Regions from separate parts of the Limnobaculum xujianqingii genome, predicted to be linked through region 3. Evidence: predicted binding sites of a transcription regulator. Region 3 holds the regulator's gene; each other region holds the start of a gene.

The links. Region 3 encodes ArgR, which controls arginine synthesis, uptake and breakdown. Its sites were predicted from a motif close to ANTGAATAAAAATACANT; they were not measured.
Region 1: a site for ArgR is predicted at 2,094-2,111, ahead of argF (ornithine carbamoyltransferase). Genes of this name have one in related genera too.
Region 2: a site for ArgR is predicted at 1,848-1,865, ahead of argC (N-acetyl-gamma-glutamyl-phosphate reductase). Genes of this name have one in related genera too.
Region 4: a site for ArgR is predicted at 2,379-2,396, ahead of argA (amino-acid N-acetyltransferase). Genes of this name have one in related genera too.

The regions. Positions count from the first base shown of each region.
Region 1 covers NZ_JABMLK010000001.1:2,757,657-2,761,824, forward strand. The annotation lists gene GOL65_RS12680 (YhcH/YjgK/YiaL family protein) at 81-545, shown strand; gene argF (ornithine carbamoyltransferase) at 1,041-2,051, opposite strand; gene rraB (ribonuclease E inhibitor RraB) at 2,232-2,666, shown strand; gene GOL65_RS12695 (aldo/keto reductase) at 2,692-3,540, shown strand; gene GOL65_RS12700 (vWA domain-containing protein) at 3,827-4,168, shown strand, end outside.
Region 2 covers NZ_JABMLK010000001.1:267,460-271,627, reverse strand. The annotation lists gene argB (acetylglutamate kinase) at 1-721, opposite strand, end outside; gene argC (N-acetyl-gamma-glutamyl-phosphate reductase) at 733-1,737, opposite strand; gene argE (acetylornithine deacetylase) at 1,912-3,066, shown strand; gene ppc (phosphoenolpyruvate carboxylase) at 3,298-4,168, shown strand, end outside.
Region 3 covers NZ_JABMLK010000001.1:2,287,727-2,291,894, forward strand. The annotation lists gene GOL65_RS10400 (helix-turn-helix domain-containing protein) at 469-726, shown strand; gene mdh (malate dehydrogenase) at 811-1,749, opposite strand; gene argR (transcriptional regulator ArgR) at 2,038-2,508, shown strand; gene mpl (UDP-N-acetylmuramate:L-alanyl-gamma-D-glutamyl-meso-diaminopimelate ligase) at 2,566-3,939, opposite strand; gene fbp (class 1 fructose-bisphosphatase) at 4,111-4,168, shown strand, end outside.
Region 4 covers NZ_JABMLK010000001.1:1,887,213-1,891,380, reverse strand. The annotation lists gene GOL65_RS08655 (siderophore ABC transporter substrate-binding protein) at 1-719, opposite strand, end outside; gene argA (amino-acid N-acetyltransferase) at 1,022-2,350, opposite strand; gene amiC (N-acetylmuramoyl-L-alanine amidase AmiC) at 2,656-3,897, shown strand; gene GOL65_RS08640 (DHCW motif cupin fold protein) at 3,894-4,168, opposite strand, start outside.

The DNA of each region.
Region 1 (4,168 bases), 470 kb from region 3:
TATTGACAATAAAATACTTTGCTTATTTTCCGGACATAATAGAATATGAAACAGCATTTCATTTTTCAAAAGGAATAAATATGATCACCGGAAACATCCACCATTTAGAACTTGTCCCTTACCTGCCAGCCAAGCTGAAACAGGCTATCGAATACATTAAAAGCAACATCACTAACGATACGCCATTAGGTAAACATGACATCGATGGCAATAATATATTTGTACTGATTTCCAACGATAGCACCGATGAGCTACAGAACCGCCGCGCTGAGTATCATGAACGCTATCTGGATATTCAGATCGTACTGAAAGGTGAAGAAGGCATGGTATTCAGTAACCTGCCAGCAGGTACACCTACAGATAACTGGCTGGCAGATAAAGACATCGCCTTTTTACCTGCTGGCGAACAGGAAAGACAAATGATTATGCAGGAAGGTGACTTTATCGTTTTCTACCCGGGTGAAGTACACAAACCCCTGTGCGCCGTTGGCAAACCTGCTCATGTGCGTAAAGCGGTAGTTAAAATGTTGGTGAGTGCACTGTAAAGCTATAAATACAGAACCGCTCTGTTTGGTTGCCGATTGGCATGAAATGGGGAATTTTAATTTGAGTATATCAAATTAAATTTTGAGTACATTTCGTCCACTAACAACGCAGTGTCCAAATAACCAATTGTGCAAGTGGCCGAGCAGGAGGCGCTTAGGCGAGCGCCTCCTGCACCTCCACGCCTTCGCACCCGAATCCAGGTCGCTACGCGACTTCCCTCCGCCTTCGTTCGGGCTCACGCACCGGCACTGATTCGGTTTATTCGCCTCATCCATGAGGCTCACCCCTACGGGGCCAGCACGTTGTGCTGTTCAAAATTGCTCCTGCAATTTTGTCCGACGAAGCAGTGCCTCGCCAAACATCCATGTTTGGCGTGCTACCCTCTCTCAGTTGTCGGCTGAATTCCAGTGCTCAAATAAAAAAGGTCAAGGGATAACATCCTTGACCTAAAAAACTTTCCTAAATCTATTTTATTACCTGTTTCACTGAAAGAATTAATACGATACTGCTAATGTCGCCACCATCACCGCTTTAATGCTATGCATCCGATTCTCCGCCTGATCAAACACCACACTATGCACCGATTCAAACACCTCGTCCGTGACTTCCATACCGCCGTGCAATCCATACTGTTCTGCCATCTGTTTGCCCATTACGGTTTGGTCATCATGAAACGCAGGCAGGCAGTGGAGAAATTTCACCTGTGGGTTATGCGTTAGCTCAATCATAGCCTGATTAACCTGATAAGGCTTGAGTAAAGCAATACGCTCTTTCCATACCTCTTTTGGCTCACCCATCGACACCCAAACATCGGTATACAGGTAATCAACCCCTTCAACTCCCTGAGCGACATTTTCCGTCAGGGTAATACGGGCTCCGGTCTTTTTAGCAATTGCCTGACAGCTCTCCACCAGTGACTCCTGTGGCCAGCAGGCTTTTGGTGCCACCAGACGGATATCCATTCCCATCAGCGCGGCCCCTTCCAGCAGGGAATTTCCCATATTGTTACGGGCATCCCCTAAATAAGCGAATTTAATCTGGGACAAGGATTTTTGCGGGGAATGTTCCTGCATGGTCAATAAATCGGCCAAAATCTGTGTGGGATGAAATTCATCCGTCAGACCGTTCCATACCGGGACGCCGGAGAATTCAGCTAACGTCTCAACAATCTTCTGACCAAAACCGCGATATTGAATACCATCATACATACGCCCTAATACCCGGGCGGTGTCTTTAATCGATTCTTTATGCCCAATCTGACTACCGCTTGGACCAAGATAAGTCACTCTTGCACCCTGATCGAAAGCAGCGACTTCAAAAGCGCAGCGCGTACGCGTGGAGTCCTTCTCAAAGATTAAGGCAATGTTCTTACCGTTTAGCAACGGCTGCTCAATTCCACTTTTTTTATCTTTTTTTAGTTTGGCGGACAAAGCCAGCAATGCGGCAATTTCATTTGGACTAAAATCAAGTAACCGAAGCAGATGACGCTGGTAAAACTGAGGCATTGGGTTGTCTCCCTGAGCTTAATATAGAAGATATCACGATAAATTGAATTAAAAATCAATTTATATGAATTAATATTCACAATCAACCTGATAATACAGAAAACTTTCTCTTTCCTGTGGAGCTACCGGTTGCACTATGTGAGAATACCGCTAACTGACCATCCTAATGGGAAAAATATCATGGCTAACGACGAACTAAGTATCCTGCTGGAAGAACAACGCGAAGAAACTCGCCTGATTATCGAAGAGCTGCTGGAAGATGGCAGCGACCCTGATGCACTGTACGCTATCGAGCACCATTTCTCTGCGGAAGATTTCGATACCCTGGAAAAAGCCGCAGTCGAAGCGTTTAAACTCGGTTATGAAGTTACCGAACCGGAAGAATTAGAAGTAGAAGATGGCTTAATCGTTCTTTGTTGTGACGTGATCAGTGAAGTTTCCCTCAACGCTGATATCATTGATAAACAAGTTGAACAGCTGATTAAGCTGGCGGATCGCTACGATATCAATTACGACGGTTGGGGCACCTATTTCGAAGATCCTAACGGTAGCGATGATGATGAGGACGACGGCGAATATCCTATGGATGAGGATGATAACGGAACACGCCATTAATTTTCATTAACTGGAGGTTGATTGCATGGCCAGACAGCACATGCGTTATATCACTTTGCCTAGCGGGGACGATGTCCCGGTATTTGGTCAGGGTACCTGGTTTATGGGGGAGCGCAGCTCCGATATTCAACGCGAAGTTCAAACCCTGCGTCATGGTATTGAGCGGGGTTTGTCACTGATTGATACCGCAGAGATGTACGCTGATGGTGGTGCCGAACGGGTAGTCGGAGCGGCAATTAAAGGCTGTCGCGACGATGTGTTTCTGGTAAGTAAAGTGCTTCCCGGTAATGCCAGTGCTCAGGGAACTATTGCTGCCTGTGAAGGCAGCTTAAAGCGCATGGGCACAGAGTATATTGACCTCTACCTGCTGCACTGGCGAGGCCATGTTCCACTGGAAGAGACGGTTAACGCTCTGGAAGATTTAGTGGAACAAGGGAAAATTGGCCAATGGGGCGTCAGCAACTTTGATGTCGACGATCTGGAAGAGCTGATGACCATTGTGGACAATGAGCGAATTGCTACCAATCAGGTACTGTATAACCTGTCTCGTAGGGGGATTGAATACGACCTGTTGCCATGGTGTCGCAGTAATAGTATGCCGGTTATGGCCTATTCCCCTATTGAACAGGCTCGCCTGCTGGAGCACCCTGCTCTGGTAGAAGTGGCAAAGCGCCACCATGCCACACCGGCGCAAATAGCTCTGGCCTGGGTATTACGCGACCATAATATTATTACTATTCCGAAGGCTTCCAGCGTTGAACATATGATAGAGAATATTGGTAGTTTAAGTATTCATCTGGAACATGAAGATTACGTTACGCTGGATGCGGCATTCCCGCCGCCATCACGGAAGAAACCTTTAGAAATGCTTTAACCGCCTGTAAAACGGACGAATAAAATGGCAAACACTTTTATTCGTCCGTTATTATTTCAATCAAAATCAATTGATTTGCATCCATATCGAATTTTTATAAATCAATTAGTTACATAAATCATCATTAACTATTATTAACTCATCTTCTGGCCGCCAAAAGCCTTGCCGACACATACCCATCAACATTTACCACAGGTTTAAGATCAGTGGTTGCGTTACTGATGAAATCAATTAATATCTTGGCATCACTTGATAAAACTTATCGTTATATTCAGTAAGGATACTCATGAGAAGACTTCCGATTTACCTGATGCTGGACACTTCTGGTTCGATGACCGGAGAACCCATTGAAGCAGTAAAAAATGGCGTTCAGACCCTGTTATCAACCCTACGACAGGATCCCTATGCATTAGAAACCGCCTATCTTTCCGTTATCACCTTCGATTCATCTGCCCGACAAGTTATCCCTCTCACTGAACTGCTTAACTTTAAATCCCCTGATTTAGTAGCGACCGGTACAACCGCCTTCGGTGAAGCCTTATCACTACTGGCCAGCAGCATTGAGAATGAAGTTCAAAAAACCACGGCAGAAATTAAAGGTGACTGGCGTCCGCTGGTCTTTATCATG
Region 2 (4,168 bases), 2.0 Mb from region 3:
GCTCGGCATTACGCCAGCTGGCAATATCTACCGGACGTCCTAATGAACGTGCGGCATCCAGTGCGGCATTTACTTTCACCACCATACCGTCGGTAATAATGCCCTGAGCAATCAGCTTTTCGGCTTTATCAGCGGTAAGTTCAGCAATGCGCTGGCCTTTTCCGTCAAGAATACCGCTAACATCAGACAACAGAACCAAATCAGCGCCCAACGTTGCAGCTAATGCAGTCGCTGCCTGATCCGCATTGACGTTCATCAACGCTCCTTCGGGTGTAATGCCAATGGAGCTGATAATCGGTAAATAGTCATCGGCCAGCAGTGTTTGAATCAGCTTATTGCTGCCAGCTTTGGCTTCGCCTACGTGGCCTAAATCTTCAGAAAGCTGGCTGACTTCCACCATATTACCATCCGCAAGACACAGGCCGATGGCATTAATGTCGTGCTTTCTGGCCGCTGCCATCAGGGTCTTATTCGCGGTTCCTGCCAGCGCACCAGTAATAGTACCTATTTGGTCTTCCGGCGTGACGCGCAGACCATTACGACGAATTACCGGCAGCGTTAGTTTTTTCATCAGCTCATCAACCAGGCAGCCGCCACCGTGTACAATCACCAACTGACGCTGATGTTTTTGCTTATATGTTGCCAGAGCCACAAACAGACGTTCCATTGCTTCATCACTGTCCAGCAACGCACCGCCGAGTTTAATAATTAATGGATTCATCCTTCTTCTCCCTAGAGTAAGGACTGGGTTTCATTGAAGCCAAAGCGTAAATTCATACACTGTACGGCCTGAGCAGCGGCACCTTTAAGCAGATTATCCTCTGCCGACACCACGATAATATGTTGGCCATCAACGGCAAAACCGATATCACAAAACGGCTGGCCAATCACCGATTTTAGCGCTGGCATCCCTTTTTCATAGACCCGAACTAACGGTTTATTGTGATAAGCATTGTAAAATGCCGTCTTAATCTGCTCTTCATCAACACCCGGTTTTAAACGGCAGGTAATAGTTGCCAGAATCCCGCGAGGAAAATTACCAAGATGAGGAGTAAAAATCACCGGAATACCCAAGTGCGCAGCAATTTCTGGTTGATGGCGATGCGTAAACACGCCATAAGGCTGCAGGCTAACTTCACAAAAACTGGTAGTCATACTGGCCTTACGTCCTGCTCCACTAACGCCGCTAACGGCATTGATCACTGGCCATTGCTGCTCATCCAGTAGTCCTGCTTCAACCAATGGCTTAAGCGCCAGTTGTGATGCCGTAGGATAGCAACCAGCAACCGCCACCAGTTGCGCCTGCTTAAGCTTTTCTGTTTGCCATTCCGCCAGACCGTAAACCGCCTTTTTCAGCCAGTCACCGTGTTGATGGGTAAAACCGTAATAACGCGTATAAAACTCAGGTGAATCAACCCGAAAAGCACCCGATAAATCAAACACCACGCAACCCGCAGCTAAAAATTGTGGCGCAAGATCGTGGCTGACTTCATGTGCTGTCGCCAGAAACACCACATCGACGCCTTTTGCCGCTTCGGCTACATTGGTTAGTGGTTGCAGCGGCAAATCCACCAGTCCTTTCAACTGAGGATGCAGATCTGAAAATATTTTTCCCGCATCAGCACTCTGCGCTGATACCATCAATCCTTTGATATTGATCTCAGGATGACGACGTAAGTACGCTGCCAGTTCTGCACCGGTATAACCACTTGCGCCGACGATAAGTGTCTCAAGCATAAAATAGACCTGTTTAGTTGCGTACAAGGTTTGGAAACAACGGTACGCTTACGGTAATGTGGAAGAATATTGCTTAAGGTACGAAATTCTGTTCCCTTAGACAATCCCTTATTGTATTTTTATGCAAAATAAATGAATTTATATTGAATTAACCCGCAAAACAGGCCGTGAATTGTGAATAAAACATTACCCTCTTTTATCGAGTTGTACAGTAAGTTGATTGCCACGCCAAGCATTAGTGCTACCGATGCGGCGTTGGATCAGAGCAATGAGACACTGATTAACCTGCTGGCAGAATGGTTCAGTACGCTGGGTTTTAAGGTTGAAGTACAACCGGTTCCTGATACTCGCAATAAATTTAATCTATTGGCATCGCTGGGAGCGGGGCCTGGTGGACTACTACTTACCGGTCATACGGATACCGTACCCTTTGATGACGGACGCTGGACCCGCGATCCTTTCACCCTGACCGAACATGACAACAAGCTGTATGGTTTGGGAACCGCAGATATGAAAGGCTTTTTTGCCTTTATTCTTGATGCATTAAGAGATATCGACAGTAGCAAACTGACTAAACCGTTGTATGTACTGGCTACTGCGGATGAAGAGACCTCAATGGCGGGAGCCCGTTATTTCTCCTCCACCAGCCATCTGAAACCTGATTGTGCCATTATTGGCGAGCCCACATCACTTCAGCCAGTACGAGCCCATAAAGGCCATATCGCAGAAGCTATCCGTATTACTGGTCAGTCCGGCCACTCCAGCGATCCATCCCGTGGCGTGAACGCGATTGAGCTGATGCATGATGCTATCGGTCATTTGATGGTTCTGAGAGATTCACTAAAAGAGCGTTATCATCATGATGCTTTTGCTATTCCATATCCAACCATGAACTTTGGTCATATTCACGGTGGCGATGCTCCAAACCGTATCTGCGCCTGTTGTGAACTGCATATGGATATTCGTCCATTACCGGGTCTTACTCTGAATGATTTAGATGAACTGGTGCATCAGGCACTGGAGCCGGTTAGTAGCCGTTGGCCGGGCCGTGTAGCTATTGAGCACCTGCACAGCCCTATCCCCGGTTATGAATGTGCCGCCGATAATGCGCTGGTACAAGTTGTAGAGAAACTGGTAGGCACACCGGCTGAGGTCGTTAATTACTGTACCGAAGCACCTTTCCTGCAGCAAATGTGCCCGACACTGGTGCTTGGACCCGGCTCTATCGATCAGGCCCATCAACCGGATGAATTCCTTGCCACCTCTTTCATTCAACCAACCCGTCAGCTTTTGACCCAGGTTATTCACCACTTCTGCGCAGAAAAATAAGACGCACCGTTCTTACACACCACCCCGGCTTATCCGGGGTGGTTAATTTCTTGTATGGTACGAAAGTAGATTTTTTTGTTGAAATTTTCCGGTTATAAGAAATGCTTAAAGGATTCAACAAAACTATGTACATACCCAAATTGTGTGATACAACTCTAACTTTAGTACCCATAAAAATAACGTGACAACACAACATCATCTTCATATTTTGATTAACCCGGCAGGAGACCTATGAACGAACAATATTCCGCGATGCGAAGTAATGTCAGTATGCTTGGCACCCTTCTAGGCGATACCATTAAAGACGCTTTAGGTGAAGAAATCCTTGATCGGGTGGAAAGCATTCGTAAGCTGTCAAAATCGTCCCGCGCCGGTAATGAGACTAACCGTCAGGCGTTACTCTCTACGCTGCAAAACCTGTCTAACGACCAGTTACTGCCCGTTGCCAGAGCGTTTAACCAGTTTCTCAACTTTGCCAATACTGCCGAGCAGTATCACAGCATTTCCTCTCGCGGTGAGGCAGCAAATAACCCGGCAGTATTCGCTGATTTATTCAATAAATTAAGACAGCAAAACATTACTGATGAAGCGGTAAGTAAAGCCGTTGACCAGCTTTCTATTGAGCTGGTACTCACCGCGCACCCAACAGAAATTGCGCGCCGCACCATGATCCATAAGCTGATTGAAGTGAATAACTGTCTGAGCCAGTTAGACCACAACGATTTGGCCGATTATGAGCGGGATCAGATAATGCGCCGTCTGCGCCAGTTGGTTGCTCAGTCATGGCATACCGATGAAATCCGTAAGATCCGCCCAACTCCGGTTGATGAAGCCAAATGGGGCTTTGCCGTAGTAGAAAATAGCCTGTGGGAAGGCGTACCTGCGTTTATGCGCGAGTTTAACGATCAGCTGGTTGATGCTCTTGGCTATAACTTGCCGGTTGAAGCCGTTCCGGTGCGTTTTACTTCCTGGATGGGAGGTGACCGCGATGGTAACCCAAACGTTACCGCTAAAATTACCGAACACGTGATGATTTACGGCCGCTGGAAAGCGGCAGAACTGTTTCTGAAAGATGTTCAGGTACTGGTTTCTGAGCTATCCA
Region 3 (4,168 bases):
TGTTAGTTGATTAAATAAAAGAATAGTTTATTTATCACAAAGGCCCTGTATTTTAATACAGGAAAATGCGTTGCAACAGTGCATCTTATGCGTTGTATTATTTTTTTCAATTGATTGATAAAAAACAATATTTAAATGAAAAGCAGTGTTTTACCAATATTTATTGGTGTAAATAGCATATTAATGTCATTTAAAAACAATTCAATTGATTCAATAAATTATTTTTAATAAACAAGTTAAGAAAATAAAAAAACATTCTATTTAATTTTGTTAAAAAACAAGTCACTAAATCATATAAAACGCCAACTATAATAAAAATAACCCCTTTCAATAAAAATAAATCATTTGAATTATATTAAGAAATTTGTTGATATAAATTTTACTAAAAAATCAATATGGTCGATTAATAATGTGTTATCTACCACTTATAAACAACAAGTTTGTACTGACTTTAAAAGGAGATATTAAATGATTTCAAGGAAAGAAGATTGGCATTCTGCAGATATCATTGCCGCCTTACGTAAAAGAGGTACCACATTAGCGGCGTTATCACGCCAATCTGGTTTAAGTTCATCAACTTTAGCCAATGCACTTGTTCGTCCGTGGCCCAAGGGAGAAAGGATTATTGCAGCAGCGTTAGAAAAACACCCTTCTGAAATATGGCCCAGCCGATACTTAAAAATAAAAAATAATCAATTAAATTCTGGTGAACAACAGCACATCTGACAGCAATAAAAACAATATTAAATAAAAAACCGCTACCGACAGAGATTCGATAGCGGTTTGATGTAACTTAGTTCTGAGAGAAAATTATCCCTGAATGAATTTTTCACCCAGTTCAATATCTTTGTGCAGTACATCCAGCATTGAATCCAGCGCTTTTTGCTCAAATGCGCTTAATGTGCCGATCTCTTTTCTGCTCTCAATACCATTCTTACCTAGTACCAGCGGCTGTGCGAAGAAACGTGCATACTTGCCATCACCCTCAACATAAGCACATTCAACAACGCCTTGCTCACCCTGTAATCCGCGCAGCAGTGACAGAGCAAAACGCGCTGCGGCTTGTCCCATTGACAACGTTGCCGATCCACCACCCGCTTTAGCTTCAACCACTTCGGTACCCGCATTTTGGATACGTTTAGTAAGTGACTCGATTTCAGCATCGGTAAAGCTTACGCCAGGAATTTGTGATAACAGAGGCAGAATAGTTACCCCTGAATGACCACCAATAACAGGAACTTCTACATCGCCAGGTAACTTACCTTTCAGATCTGTAACGAAAGTATTAGAACGAATAATGTCCAGAGTAGTAATACCGAACAGTTTATTTTTGTCATAGACACCAGCTTTCTTCAACACTTCTGCCGCAATGGCTACAGTGGTATTAACTGGGTTGGTGATGATACCAATACAGGCTTTCGGACATACCTGAGCTACCTGCTCAATCAGATTACGTACAATGCCCGCATTAATATTGAATAAATCGGAGCGATCCATACCTGGTTTACGTGCAACACCTGCAGAAATTAAAACAATATCAGCACCTTGCAGAGCTGGTTTTGCATCTTCACCGCTAAAACCGGTGACTTTAACTGCTGTAGGAATATGACTTAAATCAACAGCAACCCCCGGAGTAACCGGTGCGATATCATAGAGAGATAACTCAGACTTCGCAGGAAGTTGCGTTTTCAGTAACAGGGCTAAAGCCTGACCAATTCCACCGGCTGCGCCAAGAACTGTAATTTTCATTCATTACTCCTTTTGTTTTTGCTTATTTTGATGTGTAACTAAAATGCAACATCAAGCTTAGAGGATCGTGAGCATAATCACCAATCCTTAGATTTAAGATTGAGATATGCTGCAAAGAATAATTAATTAAAAACATTTTGGTCACATAAATCAGGAATTAAAAACGTTTTGGTCGTGAGAATCAGGAGTTAAATGCATTTTAATCACAACAATACGTAAAGACTTTTGAGTACTCGGCCATTTTTATTCATAATGCTAGTATTGTTATCCAACTATCGACGGTGCAAGATGCGAAGCCCAACAAAACAAGATGATTTGGTGAAGGCGTTTAAAGCGCTGTTAAAAGAAGAAAAACTCAGTTCTCAGGGAGAAATCGTCCAGGCTTTACAGGATGAAGGCTTTGAGAATATTAATCAGTCCAAAGTCTCCCGCATGCTAACCAAATTTGGCGCAGTACGAATTCGTAACGCTAAAATGGAGATGGTGTATTGCCTGCCAACTGAGCTGGGCGTGCCCACTGCAACCAGCCCGCTAAAAAACCTGATTCTGGATATTGATTATAACGATGCTCTGGTAGTTATCCGCACTAGTCCCGGTGCCGCGCAACTTCTGGCACGATTACTCGATTCAATCGGTAAATCAGAAGGAATTCTCGGTACTATCGCCGGTGATGATACGATTTTTACCACCCCAGCCAGAGGATTTAGCGTAGAGCAGCTTTACCAGGCAATTCTCGATTTGTTTGAGCAGGAACTCTAATCACGCTCAAAAAACTAAGGCCTTCCAAAGAAGGCCTTTTTTACATATCAATTCAAGTTACTGGGTATCTTTTTGCTTTTGTTTCAGCCCAGCCAACAGCTTATCGTGAATACCGCCAAAGCCGCCGTTACTCATAACCAGAATGTTATCTCCCGGCTGAGCACTGCGAACAATCATATCTACCAAGGCATCCAGATCGCCAGACCAGTGAGCCGGTTGAATACAGGCATCAGTTACATCAGAAACCTGCCATGGAAGATTTGCTGGCTGAAGCAAGAAGACTTCATCCGCCCGGCCAAATGCCGGTGCCAATTCATCTTTGCTCACCCCCATCTTCATGGTGTTTGAACGGGGCTCCAGCACCGCCAGAATACGTGCCGTGCCGCCAACCTTGCTGCGTAGAGCCGTCAGTGTGGCCAGAATCGCTGTTGGGTGATGGGCAAAGTCATCATAAACAGTAACGCCATTAACTTCACCGCGTAACTCCAGACGGCGACGAGCATTAATAAAGTCATCTAACGCACGGCAGGCATCCTGAGGCTGAACACCTACGTGACGAGCAGCTGCAACAGCCATCAGGCCATTTTGCATATTATGCTCACCCACCAGCGACCAGTTAACTTCGCCGACTACTTCGCCGTTTAACAGCACCTGATAGTGACTGGCGTCGACCGTGATTTTATTCGCTGCCCATGTGTGTCCTTCACCGGTCGTTTCCAGTTCACTCCAGCACCCCATATTAATCACATGCTTTAAGTTCAGATCGTTTTCCGGCAATAAAATCTTGCCTTGTCCCGGAACTAAACGCACCAAATGGTGGAACTGTTTCTGGATTGCACGCAAATCTTCGAATATATCTGCATGGTCAAACTCAAGGTTGTTCAGTACCAGAGTACGTGGGCAGTAATGAACGAATTTAGAGCGCTTATCAAAAAAGGCGCTGTCATATTCATCGGCTTCAATCACAAAAAATGGGCTGTCACCCAGACGAGCGGAGACATCGAAATTTCCCGGTACGCCGCCAATAACAAAACCTGGCTTATAACCACAACTTTCTAAAATCCAGGTCGCCATACCAGCGGTAGTGGTTTTACCGTGAGTTCCAGCAATAGCTACCACCCAACGATCGCGTAATACATTGTCATGCAACCACTGAGGTCCGGAAGTGTATGGGATACCCTCTTCCAACACTGTTTCAACACAAGGATTACCGCGCCCCATGGCATTACCAATAATGACCAGGTCTGGACGAGGGTTAAGCTGTGATGGAGAATATCCCTGAATGAGGTCGATACCCTGTTTTTCTAACAGCGTACTCATCGGTGGATAAACGTTAGCATCAGAGCCTGTGACCTGATGTCCGAGGACACGGGCCAACATGGCAATACCGCCCATAAAAGTGCCACAAATACCAAGAATATGAATATGCATTATATTTCCAGTTTTTGGTGTATCGAGTTAGCTCTCATTCTAACGCCTCAGGTAGGTTATAAGAAGGGGAATAACCTATCAATTTCTTTAACCTTTAGTTAAAATTTCCCCACACATAACACGGATGGCATACCATCGCCATTATACCTTCGGTTGACTCAGGAATCGTTCATGAAAACGTTAGGCGAATTTATCGTCGAGAAGCAACAAGACTTCCCTCACGCTACAG
Region 4 (4,168 bases), 400 kb from region 3:
AAGTAATCCGGAGTACCGGCCTGGCGCTCTTCTCCCAGATTAATATCCGCTTTTTTAATCCCCAGCACTTGATGAATAATGGTGGCATAGCCATTAGTCGCCGAAGCAGAAAGTTTACCATTGTAGTGCACCAGCACGATTGCACTTTGACCAGAGGCTTCGGCTTTCTTTCTGGACTCAGCTATTTTCTTATCCAGTACAGCCAGGCCATTTTCTGCCTGTTCAGTTTTGCCAAAGATTTGCCCAAGGGTCAGGACATTTTTCTTAAATGAGTCCAGATAGAGTTTATTGTTGAGGCTTAAGTTCAGGGTGGGTGCTATTTGGTTTAACGATTCATAAGATTTTCCCTGACGGCCAGTGATAATAATCAGTTCAGGACTTAATTGTTTAATAGCTTCCAGGTCCGGCTGCTTCATATTACCGGCATTAATCATGCTGTTGTTGGCATACTTCGACAAATAAGACGGGATACTTTTGGTTGGCAGAGCACGAATTGAAGTTACACCCAACGCATCTAAAGTGTCCAACGTACCAAAATCAAAAGTCACAACATTATTTGGATTTTTATGCACTTCAGTCGTTCCCTGTGGATGATCGACCTTAATGGTATTGGTTTCTGGCTCAACGATTGGTTGCACAGGAGCTTGAGTAGTCGCTGGTGTTATAGCATCACTGGTTGATGATTTCTGGTCACAGCCCGCTAGCGTAGCAGTAGCCAACAGAGATAAGATTTTTTCATTATATAACCTTTCTATTCGTCAGGATAATCAGAGGGATAGCTTTGTTACTATGCAGAGTGTACCTGAGATGGGTGTGTAGCATCAATGTAAATGAGTATTATTATCAAATGAATGTTTGATTGGTTATATAAAAAGTGTAGTGGATGTATTCTGAAACAGACATGTGGTCCTTTCGGCCAGAATGTTCACTGAAATTGAAATAGATAAGTTTGCCAGCAATATGAAAAGCTTTCCTCGATGGCTTCAGACCATCGGGGAAAGCTAAACAGAACCACCAAAACTTAAACTGGCGTAACCAAAATTTTAGATCGCCGCTGGTAATTATATAAAGCCTGCTTTTTCATCGGTAGAACATCAATATCAGCTGGCATAAACCCACGTTCCTGGAACCAGTGAATACTGTGGGTTGTAAGCACAAACAGTTTTTCCAGCCCCATAAGGCGCGCTTGCCCGCTGATTTTCTCCAGCAATATTTCACCGCGTAATGAACTGCGGTAGTTGGGATGAACGGCAACGCAGGCCATTTCTCCAATTTTCTCTTCCGGGAAAGGGTAGAGCGCTGCACAGGCAATGGTCATATTATCCCGTTCAATGATAGTAAATTTATCGATTTCCATCTCTAACTGTTCTCTTGAGCGGCGAACTAATATGCCTTGTTGTTCCAGTGGGCGGATCAGCTCCAAAATACCGCCAATATCGCGAATGGTCGCCCGGCGCACTTGTTCCGCACTCTCCATAACGATTTGCGTACCAATACCGTCGCGAGAGAATAACTCCTGTAGCAACGCACCACTTTCCTGATAGCTAATCAGGTGGCAACGGCGAACGCCGCTACGACAGGCTTTGATGGCACCCCGCAGGAAGCGTACGGTCCCAGAGTTGTAATCCCCTTGGGATTCGTGCTGATCCAGATAGGTTTGTGCATCATTAGGGAACAGTTCCGGTAGGATTTTTCCCTTTTCGTCTTCCACCCCTTGGGAAGAGCAGAAACCAATCATTTTCTCAGCTTTCAGTTTGATGGCCAGCTGAGTTGCCACTTCTTCTGAAGTGAGATTGAAACTCTCTCCGGTAACAGAAACCGCGACGGGTCCCAACAGGACGATAGCACCACTGCTTAACTGGCGCTGAATAGCTTCTTCATCAATCCGGCGTATGCGTCCGCTATGGCAGTAGTCGATACCATCATCTACACCTAACGGTTGGGAGATAACAAAATTACCGCTGACGACGTTGATATGGGCACCCTGTAATGGAGTATTATTCAGACTCATAGAAAGGCGAGCAGTGATATCTAACTGAAGACGGCCGGCGGCCTGTTTTACCAGCTCCAGTGATTCTGCATCGGTTACTCTGGTGTGTTTGTGATAAACCGAAGGTTTATTGTGTACCGCCAGGTTGGCATCGATTTGCGGACGGGCACCATAGACCACCACCAGTTGAATCCCCAGACTATGGAGCAAACCGATATCACTGATGATATTGCCAAAATTATCATGCTCAATGGCCTCGCCACCTAACATGATGACAAAGGTCTTCCCTCGGTGGGCATTTATGTAAGGAACCGAATGGCGAAAGCCTTCAACCAATTCAGTACTGCGCTCCTTCATGATTAACCTCAATGCATAATAATTCGTAATTTTTGTATTTTTATTCTATTTGGTGTGTTCTGGCAAGTAGAAAATTCAGTCAAAAGCGATTTAGTGAGTGATTATTCAATAGACGAACTGAATAAAATTGATTAGTCTTCGGCGAGTTTAAGCATTATGTGCTTATTTTCACGTATTTTCATATCAAAGTTATGCTCACAAGCAGATAACACGCATGTAAAACGTGACAGAGCAGCTTCACTTCGGTAGAGTTTTACGCCAGCTTTATTTTATCGGTACAACAGTCGTTTGTTTTATTTCGGAGAATCATGTCTAGCTCTAAGCCCAATTATTTACGCCGCCGTTTGTTGCAGGGAGCCGCTGCGACGTGGTTATTGAGTGTAAGTGGCGTTGGCATTGCTGCCTCTGCGGCCAGCGTTGTTGCTGTGCGCGTATGGCCTTCTTCGACCTATACGCGGGTAACGCTGGAATCGACGGTTCCATTAAAATATAAGCAGTTTGCGTTATCCAATCCCAATCGTTTGGTGATTGATATTGAGAATGTCCATTTAAACAGTGTGTTAAAAGCAGTTTCTGGTCAGGTACAAAATAACGATCCTTACCTGAAACTGGCACGAGTAGGGCAACATGATCCCAATACCGTTCGGTTGGTGCTGGAATTAAAGCAAAATATTAATCCTAATCTGTTTACCTTAAAACCGATTGCCGAGTTTAAAAACCGTCTGGTGGTTGATCTGTATCCGGCTAACGGTGGATCTTCAGAACCGGACGATCCGCTGCTGGCATTGCTGAAAGAGTATAATTTGGGCGAGTTGGAAAAAGATCAGCCAGCTGCTGCTCCGCAGGCAGGGAAAGCGGGGCGAGACCGCCCTCTGGTTATCATGCTCGATCCGGGACACGGTGGAGAGGACCCTGGCGCTATCGGCAAACGAGGCACCAAAGAGAAGAATATCGTGCTGCAAATTGCACGCCGTTTACGTACCCTGATTCAAAAAGAACCGGGAATGAAGGTCTATATGACTCGCAATGAAGACGTGTTTATTCCGTTGAAAGTGCGGGTAGCAAAAGCTCAGGCACAAAAGGCAGATCTGTTTATTTCGATTCACGCTGATGCTTTTACCAACCGTTCAGCTAATGGTTCTTCAGTGTTTGCTTTGTCAACCAAAGGAGCAACCAGTAATGCGGCTAAATATCTGGCACAAACTCAGAATGAGGCGGATCAGATAGGTGGAGTGAGTAAAAGCGGTGACCGTTATCTCGACCACACGATTTTTGATCTGGTGCAGACTGCCACCATCAACAGTAGCCTTAAATTTGGTAAAGAGGTGCTGACCCGGATGGGACGAGTAAACAAGCTGCATAAGAATAAAATTGAGCAAGCGGGATTTGCCGTGCTTAAGGCACCGGATATTCCATCAATTCTGATTGAGACTGCGTTTATCTCCAATCTGGAAGAAGAGCGCAAGCTGAAAACGGCAAAATTCCAGCAGCAGATCGCTGAGTCGGTTTTTGCCGGTATTAAGGCCTATTTCTCAACAATTAAATATTAATCAACAATCAGCAGGCGGGCACCGGTTTTAGTATAGGACTGGTGTGCTTCAGCATTATCACCAACCTGATAGCTTACTCCCGGCGTTAGCACGAACTTACGTCCATCATCGAGAGTCGTTTCCAGCTCCCCCTCCAGACAGAATAATACGTGTCCTTTACTGCACCAGTGATCGGCAAGATATTCAGCAGAATACTCAACCATACGCACACGAATTTTATTTTGCTCTTCACCAAAAAAACGAGTTTGCCACCAGGCTGTACCGGTTTCGC